DNA from 2 places in the Dactylosporangium cerinum genome. Region 1 is predicted to be linked to the other one. Evidence: riboswitches for the same ligand, from Rfam matches in the RefSeq annotation. Region 1 holds a riboswitch; the other holds the start of a gene.
The links. A riboswitch is a leader RNA that binds a small molecule or an ion and turns the genes downstream of it on or off. The one in region 1 is predicted to bind S-adenosylmethionine.

Region 1 (3,630 bases):
CGTGCTCGGCCTCGCCGTGCTGTCCGGCACCCTCTACTACGACCAGTCCAACATCGCCGGTTGGACCAGGTACGAGGCCTCGTCCAACATGATGAACGGCCCGGCCGAGGCGCTCACCGCGCAGATCTTCACCCTGATCGGCGCGTTCGCCGCCGCCGCGGTCGCGTCCCTGGTGTTGGTCTGTGCCCTGCTGTTCGCCACCGGCAGGAGGCTCGGCCACTGGGCGCTGCGGCTGACCGCGGTGCTGGCGTTCGTGCTGATCGCCCTGGTCGCGGCGGTGGTCACGGTCGGGTCGCTCACCGGTGAGCCGCCGACCGCGGTGATCGACACGCCGGTGTGGCTGCTGCTCGCGGAGTGGGCCGCCGTCGCGGTCGCGCTGCTGGGCGCCGGCATCACCACCGCGACGCTGTGGCAGTTCACCCCCGAGGCTTCCGCGACCGCCTGGCGCTGACCCCGCCGTGCGCGTAGCTGCGGCCGTAGGTCGCGTCGGGTGCGCGTAGCGGACGGCCGGGCCGCGGAGGCGGCCGGTCGTGGTCACGACCGCAGGTCGTGTCCGCGCAACTGTCCGCGGAGGTGGCAGGGAAGGCCGTCCAGGCCTGACCGGTGGCTGACGGGAGCGACGGTCGTGCCCACGGCGGACCGGAGCAGGAAAGGTCAGGACGGGCGGTAGCCGGGGACCGTGAGCATCGGCGGGCGGTCCGGGTGGGCGATGGTGTGATCTGCCGGGGTGACGGTGACGTCGTGGCGCTCGAACTGGGTGAGCGTCGGCCACGAGGACCGGCCCGGGAAGACGCGCGTGTGGATGGTGTGCAGGATCGTCGCGGCCATCCGGCCGAGCGCCGCGGTGTCCTGGTGGCCGTGGGTGCGCTGACCGAGGTCGACCTGGGCGACCGCGTCGAGGCCGGCGCTGCGGAACGTGTCGATGAGCAGTCCCGTCTCGACGCCGTAGCCGGCCGCGAACGGCAGGGACTCCAGCAGGGTGCGCCGGGCCGCGTATTCGCCGGCCAGGGGCTGCACGACGCCGGCCAGCTCGGGGAAGTAGGCGTTGAGCAGGGGGCGGGCGGCGAGCTCGGTGACCCGGCCGCCGCCGGCCGCGGAGACGTCGAGCAGCGGGCGGTCGTAGAAGGCCTTCACCATCAGGGTGGCGGGGTCCTCCAGCAGCGGCCCGAGCAGGCCGGTGACGAAGTGCGGGCGGAAGTCGGTGAGGTCGGCGTCGACGTAGACGAGGATGTCGCCGGTGGCCACGGCGAGGGCCTTCCACAGCACCTCGCCCTTGCCGGGGCGGGAGCCGGTCGCGGGGAGGATGTCGTCGCGGTGGTGGACGGCGGCGCCGGCCCGGGCGGCGACCTCGGCGGTGCGGTCGACGGAGCCGGAGTCGACCACGATCACCTCGTCGACCAGGGGGATGAGGGTGCGCACGCCGGCGACGATCTCGGCGACGGTCGGCTCCTCGTCCAGCGCGGGCAGCACGACGCTGACCCGGGTGTCGCCCTTGCGCCTCTGGAGGTCGGCGATGGGCCAGTCACGCCAGGTCGAGGTGCGCTTGGCGAACCAGGCCGCCGCGTCGGGATGCATGAGTGAAACCGTAGTCAGGTCCATCTCGTGAGATGACTCATACAACCGCGGCCGTGTCGGCCCTTACAATCGGAAACACGCACGTCACAACTGAATACCTCATCCAGAGGGGCAGAGGGATACGGCCCGATGAAGCCCCGGCAACCCCTGCGACGCGTCTCGACGTTGAGGCCGGTCGCGGTAGGTGCCAAATCCGTCCCGGTGCGCAAGGCCATGCACCTGGGGAAGATGAGAGGAAGGCCTCCATGACCTCGACGCTCAGCGTCTTCACCGACTCCCCCGCCCGCCACCTGGTGTGCCGTGGCTGTGGCGCCCAGTTCCCGCTCGCTGCGCAGCACGCCTGTTACGAGTGTTTCGGTCCCCTCGAGGTGGGCTATGACGCCGAGGCGCTCGCCCGGGTGACCCGGGAGCAGATCGAGGCGGGCCCGCAGAACATCTGGCGCTATGCGCCGCTGCTGCCCGTCGGCACCGACCCCGCCAGCCGCGTCACCCTCGACCCGGGGCTGACCCCGCTGGTCAAGGCTGATCTGCTGGCCAAGGAGCTCGGCATCACCGGGCAGCTGTGGGTGAAGGACGACTCGGCCAACCCGACCCACTCGTTCAAGGACCGGGTCGTCTCGGTGGCGTTGACCGCGGCGAAGGCGCTGGGCTTCACCCGCTATTCGTGCGCCTCCACCGGCAACCTGGCCAACTCGGTCGCCGCGCACGCGGCGCGGGCCGGGGTGCCGTCGACCGTGTTCATCCCGGCCGACCTGGAGCCCGGCAAGGTCGTCATGAGCGCCGTCTACGGTGGCGACGTCGTGGCGATCGAGGGGTCCTACGACGACGTCAACCGGCTGTGCTCGGAGCTGACGGAGACCGACGAGTTCGAGGACACCGCGTTCGTCAACGTCAACGTCCGGCCGTTCTACGCCGAGGGGTCCAAGACCCTGGGCTATGAGGTCGCCGAGCAGCTCGGCTGGCGGATCCCGGCGCAGGTGGTCATCCCGATGGCCAGCGGCGAGCTGCTCACCAAGATCGACAAGGCGTTCAGCGAGCTGGTCGAGATCGGCCTGGTGCCCGACACGGAGTGGGCCGTGTTCGGCGCACAGTCCGCGGGCTGCAACCCGATCGCGGTGGCGCTGCACAAGGGCACCGACGAGATCGTCCCGGTCAAGCCGACGGGCATCGCCAAGTCGCTCAACATCGGCGACCCGGCCGCGGGGGTCTACGCGCTGGAGTCGGTGCGGCGCACCGGCGGCTGGATGGAATACGTGGACGACGAGGAGATCCGCGCCGGCATCGAACTGCTCGCCCGCACCACCGGCGTCTTCGCCGAGACCGCCGGCGGGGTCACCGCCGCGGTGCTGAAGAAGCTGGTCGAGTCCGGCAAGCTCGACCCGGCGAAGGAGACGGTCATCTTCAACACCGGCGACGGGCTGAAGACCCTCGACGCGGTCGCCGGCACGGTCGGTCCGTCGCACCGGGTGAAGCCGTCCCTGAAGTCCGTGCGCGAGGCTGGGCTTTTGAGCTGATGGCTGATTTTTTCGCGCAACCGGCCGGCATCGGTAACGCTCGGTGTCGGTCCGGCTGCGTTTGAGAGAGCGCTTCCACGCTCGGACGAGGGCGGACTCAGCCGATTGACGGACCTGACCGCGACGGATAGTGATTGCGGTCGAGCCGAGCGTTTCGAAGCCACCCTGTGAGGGACTTGACGACCTCAGGACCGCGCGCCAGGATGCTCGATGCGGGAGGACGTGTCGCCGCGAGGCCCGGACCCTGGTCCAGGCCCGCGACCACAGCACCGGAGGTGCTGGCGAGCGTCCTCTCGACCAATTTCCGGGCCGGCATATATCTGTTGTCGGGCCGCGCGCCGGTGGGCCACGCTGGCGGCATGACCCAGGACCTGCGCATCGTAGAGCTGGACGTCGATGACCCGACGGCAGTCGAAGCGGCCTTCACCGTCGGCAACGAGGCGATCCTCGCGGACCTGCCGGACCTCCCGCCGAACTGTCGCGCGGAGCACGAGGTGCGGGTCCGCCTGCCGATGCCGGGCGCCGAGCGGCACATCTTCCT
Region 2 (3,630 bases), on a different contig from region 1:
AATGCCGCACCTCCGCGCCCTCCTTCGCCGCGGCGTCCTGGAGGGCGGCGACGGCATGGTCGGCGTGCAGCCGCCCGCTGTCGGGGTGGAACAGCGCGCGGGTGTCGAACCGGATGCCGGGCCACCGTTCGGCCGCCTCCGCCGGGGTGAGCCAGCTGTGCGGCACCCCGGCGGCGGCCAGCCCGTCGGCGAGGTCCTGCAGGAACGGGTGGTCGCCGTGGTCGACACCGCCGGTGACGGTCAGCAGCCGGGCGCCGGTCACGTCCTCGAGTTCCCGCCAGAGCCGCCGGGCCTCCCGGGCGAGTCCGATGTGGACTGGGTCGGGGTAGGACAGCCGGAAGATGCGGGACGCGCCGTGTGACGCGCCGTTGGTGTGGCCGGCTTCGTACTGCTCCAGCAGCGCCACCCGCATGCCCCGGCGGGCGAGCTGCCAGGCGGCGGCGGAGCCCATCGCCCCGCCACCGACCACCACGACGTCGAGCTGTGTCATCGCCTCAACCCAGGATTCGTGCGGCGCCGTAGCCGCTGGCCAACACCGAACCGGCGGCGAAGCGGCCGGGAGCGAACTGGGCGAGGCCGGGGTCGGCGTCGGCGATGAGCAGCCGGGCCACGTGGTCGCCCCAGACCGGGGCGAGCTTGAACCCGTGCCCGCTCGTCCCCGCGTCGACGTACACCCGGGAACTGACCTGCCCGGTGACGGGTTGCCAGTCGGGGCTGACGTCGTACAGCGACGCCCAGCCGCGCTCCCGCACGGCGCGGCCGCGGATCGGGGCCCGCAGCGCGGCGCGGACGGCGAGCCAGTCGAACTCGTCGTCGGTGATCGCGGTGGCGTAGTCGTCGGGGTCGGTTGCCGTGGTGGGTGCGAGGGGGCCGAGGAGGTAGTGCCCGGCGCCGGCGGGCCGGGAGTAGTAGCCGTGCTGGACGTCGATGAGGACGTACGGCACGGCCCGTGGCGCGTCGGCGGGCGCGTGGCCGAGCCCGGCGACGACGTGCCGTTCGGCGGTCAGCGGCAGCGTGACGCCGACCTGAGCCAGCAGCGGGACGGTCCACGGTCCCGCGGCCACCAGCAGCCGCTCCACCTCGTGCCGCGTGCCGTCTCCGGTGACGACCCGTACTGCGTGGGTGCCCTCGCTGATCTCCCGGACCGGGGCGTGTTCCAGCAGCACGGCGCCGTGCTCGACGGCGCGGGCCGCGTAGCCGAGCGCGGTGCGCCGCGGGTCGGCGTAGCCGGCCCGGTCCTCCCACACGCCGACCGCGGTCCCGTCGAGGTTCAGGTACGCGAACCGGTCCGCCAGGTCGTCCGGGCCCAGGACGGTGTGGCCGATCCCGGCGGCGGCGAGGCCGGCGGCGGTGGCGCGCACGCCCGTGACGTCGCCGGCGCCGTGCAGGTACAGCCCGCCGGTCTGCACGTAGCCGCTGTGGCCGCCGACGCGGGTGTCGAAGTCGGCGAGGATCTCGGTGCTGTCCCGGGCGACCCCGGCCAGGAACGGGTTGGTGTAGTAGGACCGCACGACGCCGCTGGCCTGCCCGGTGGGGCCGCCGACCCGCTCGCCGCGCTCGAACACGACCGTCGGCACGCCCCGGCGGGCCAGGTGGTAGGCGGCGCTGAGGCCGTGCACGCCGGCGCCGATGATGCCGATCTCGGCGCGCCTGCCGCCGTTCATCGCCGGCACCCGGGCGCTGGGTTGGGGATGCCGTGCATCAATCGCGCGGCGGGAAGGGGGTTGGCTGGGTCATGTGCTCTCCCTCGGCCGAGGCCCGGGGCGGTGCGGGCCGCATGCTTACCGCACGGTCGTTGTGCGGTCGTGTCGTCACCCGGGGCACCCCGTCGCGGTGGAGGGTTGCCGGCCAGCTAGCCGGGGCTGGACGCTGGCACTCGTAACACGGACGTTCACCGCCAGCCCAGTGGTCTGACATCAGCAACGATAAAGGTCCACAGCGCGAATGTCTACTAAACCCATAGGATTACCGTGCGTCCGAGATCACAGGGTCATGGACAAGCGGAGCAGTGCTCCGTAATATCGGAGCACTGCTCCGATTCGAGAGGTGCCCGATGACCAAGGAACTCCACGAGTGGCAGGCCCGCTCGGGCGGCTACGTGCCACGACCCAGCTTCGAGGCGTACGCGGAGAAGTACGCGGACTACTTCGTCATGCAACGCCGCGACGGGATCATCGAGCTGCGGATGCACACCGGCGGCGGGCCGGCCCAGTTCGGCTTCGCCACCCACAACGCCTGGGGCCAGGCCTGGCAGGAGATCGGCAACGACCCCGACAACGAGGTCCTCATCCTCACCGGCACCGGTGACCAGTGGCTCGCCGCCGGCGCCAGCCCCGCCCCCGACGAGGCGACCAGGGAGCTCATGCGGCAGCCGTTCCCGAAGGACTTCGCCTACGAGCACACGTACTACGACGCGACGAAGCTGCTGGAGAACTTCATCTTCGGCATCGACATCCCCACCATCGCGGCGATCAACGGCCCGAGCATCGCGCACACCGAGTTCGCGCTGCTGTGCGACATCACCCTCGCCGCCGAGACGGCGACCATCATCGACCCGCACCTGCCGACCGGCGTGGCCCCCGGTGACGGCCAGCAGCTGACGCTGCAGGAGCTCATCGGGACCAAGCGGGCCGCCTACCACCTGTACACCGGCGAACCGATCACCGCGCGGCTGGCGCTGGAACTCGGTCTGGTCAACGAGGTGCTGCCCGCCGAGCGGCTGCTGCCCCGCGCGTGGGAGCTCGCCGAGACCATCATGAAGAGCCCCCGAGCCGCCCGCCGGCTGACCCACGCGATCGTGCAGCGGCCCTGGAAACGCCGGCTGGTGCACGACCTCGGCTTCGGCGTCGCTCACGAGATGTTCGGCATCTCCGCCGACCGGCTCCTTGGGTAACCGGCTTGTACGATGCGCCGGTGGGCGACGAGCTGCTTGACGACTTCATCCGCGCCGACCGCGAGCGCGGCCTGGGGGTCTACGGGATCCACCTGCACCGCGAGGGCAGCCCGCCGGTCGAGCGGCGGGTCCGCTCCGACGACCGGGTCAACCTGTACTCGGTCGCCAAGACGTTCACCTCGGTCGCGCTCGGGCTCGCCGAGGCGGAGGGCCGGCTCACCCTGGAGGACCGGCTCCTGGACCACTTCCCCGAGCTGCGGTCCGTGGCCGCCGACGGGGTCGAGGCGGTGACGCTGCGGCAGTTGCTGACGATGTCCAGCGGCACCAGCCACGAGTGGTTCGCCGACCAGCGCGTCGACGCCGCCGACCTGCTCCACGAGATCGTCGCCACGCTGCTGGACGCCGCGCCCGGCACGCGGTTCGCGTACACGGACTCCGGGCCGTATGCGATCGGCCGGGTCATCGCCAGGGTCACCGGCGCCGACCTGCGCTCCTACCTCCTCCCCCGGCTGTTCGCACCGCTGGACCTGCACAACCCGGCCTGGCACGCGTGCCCGCTCGGGTTCCCGTTCGCGGCCAGCGACCTGTTCCTGCGCACCCACGAGCTGGCCCGCTTCGCCCAGCTGCTGCTGCAGGAGGGCGAGTGGGACGGCCGCCGGCTGCTCCCCGCCGACTACGTGCACCGGCTGACCGCCGACCCGGCCGACACCAGCGCCATCACCGAGGGCGAGCGGTTC

Region 2: linked by a shared signal. The riboswitch ahead of ACFPIJ_RS31805 (NAD(P)/FAD-dependent oxidoreductase) and the one ahead of thrC (threonine synthase) in region 1 are both predicted to bind S-adenosylmethionine.

Annotation. Positions count from the first base shown of each region.
Region 1 covers NZ_JBHSIU010000028.1:412,199-415,828, forward strand. The annotation lists gene ACFPIJ_RS24630 (hypothetical protein) at 1-451, shown strand, start outside; gene ACFPIJ_RS24635 (glucosyl-3-phosphoglycerate synthase) at 655-1,575, opposite strand; SAM riboswitch class I at 1,672-1,810, shown strand; gene thrC (threonine synthase) at 1,821-3,089, shown strand; gene ACFPIJ_RS24645 (GNAT family N-acetyltransferase) at 3,365-3,630, shown strand, end outside.
Region 2 covers NZ_JBHSIU010000041.1:599,422-603,051, forward strand. The annotation lists gene solA (N-methyl-L-tryptophan oxidase) at 1-490, opposite strand, end outside; gene ACFPIJ_RS31805 (NAD(P)/FAD-dependent oxidoreductase) at 495-1,664, opposite strand; SAM riboswitch class IV at 1,773-1,884, opposite strand; gene ACFPIJ_RS31810 (enoyl-CoA hydratase/isomerase family protein) at 2,054-2,893, shown strand; gene ACFPIJ_RS31815 (serine hydrolase domain-containing protein) at 2,914-3,630, shown strand, end outside.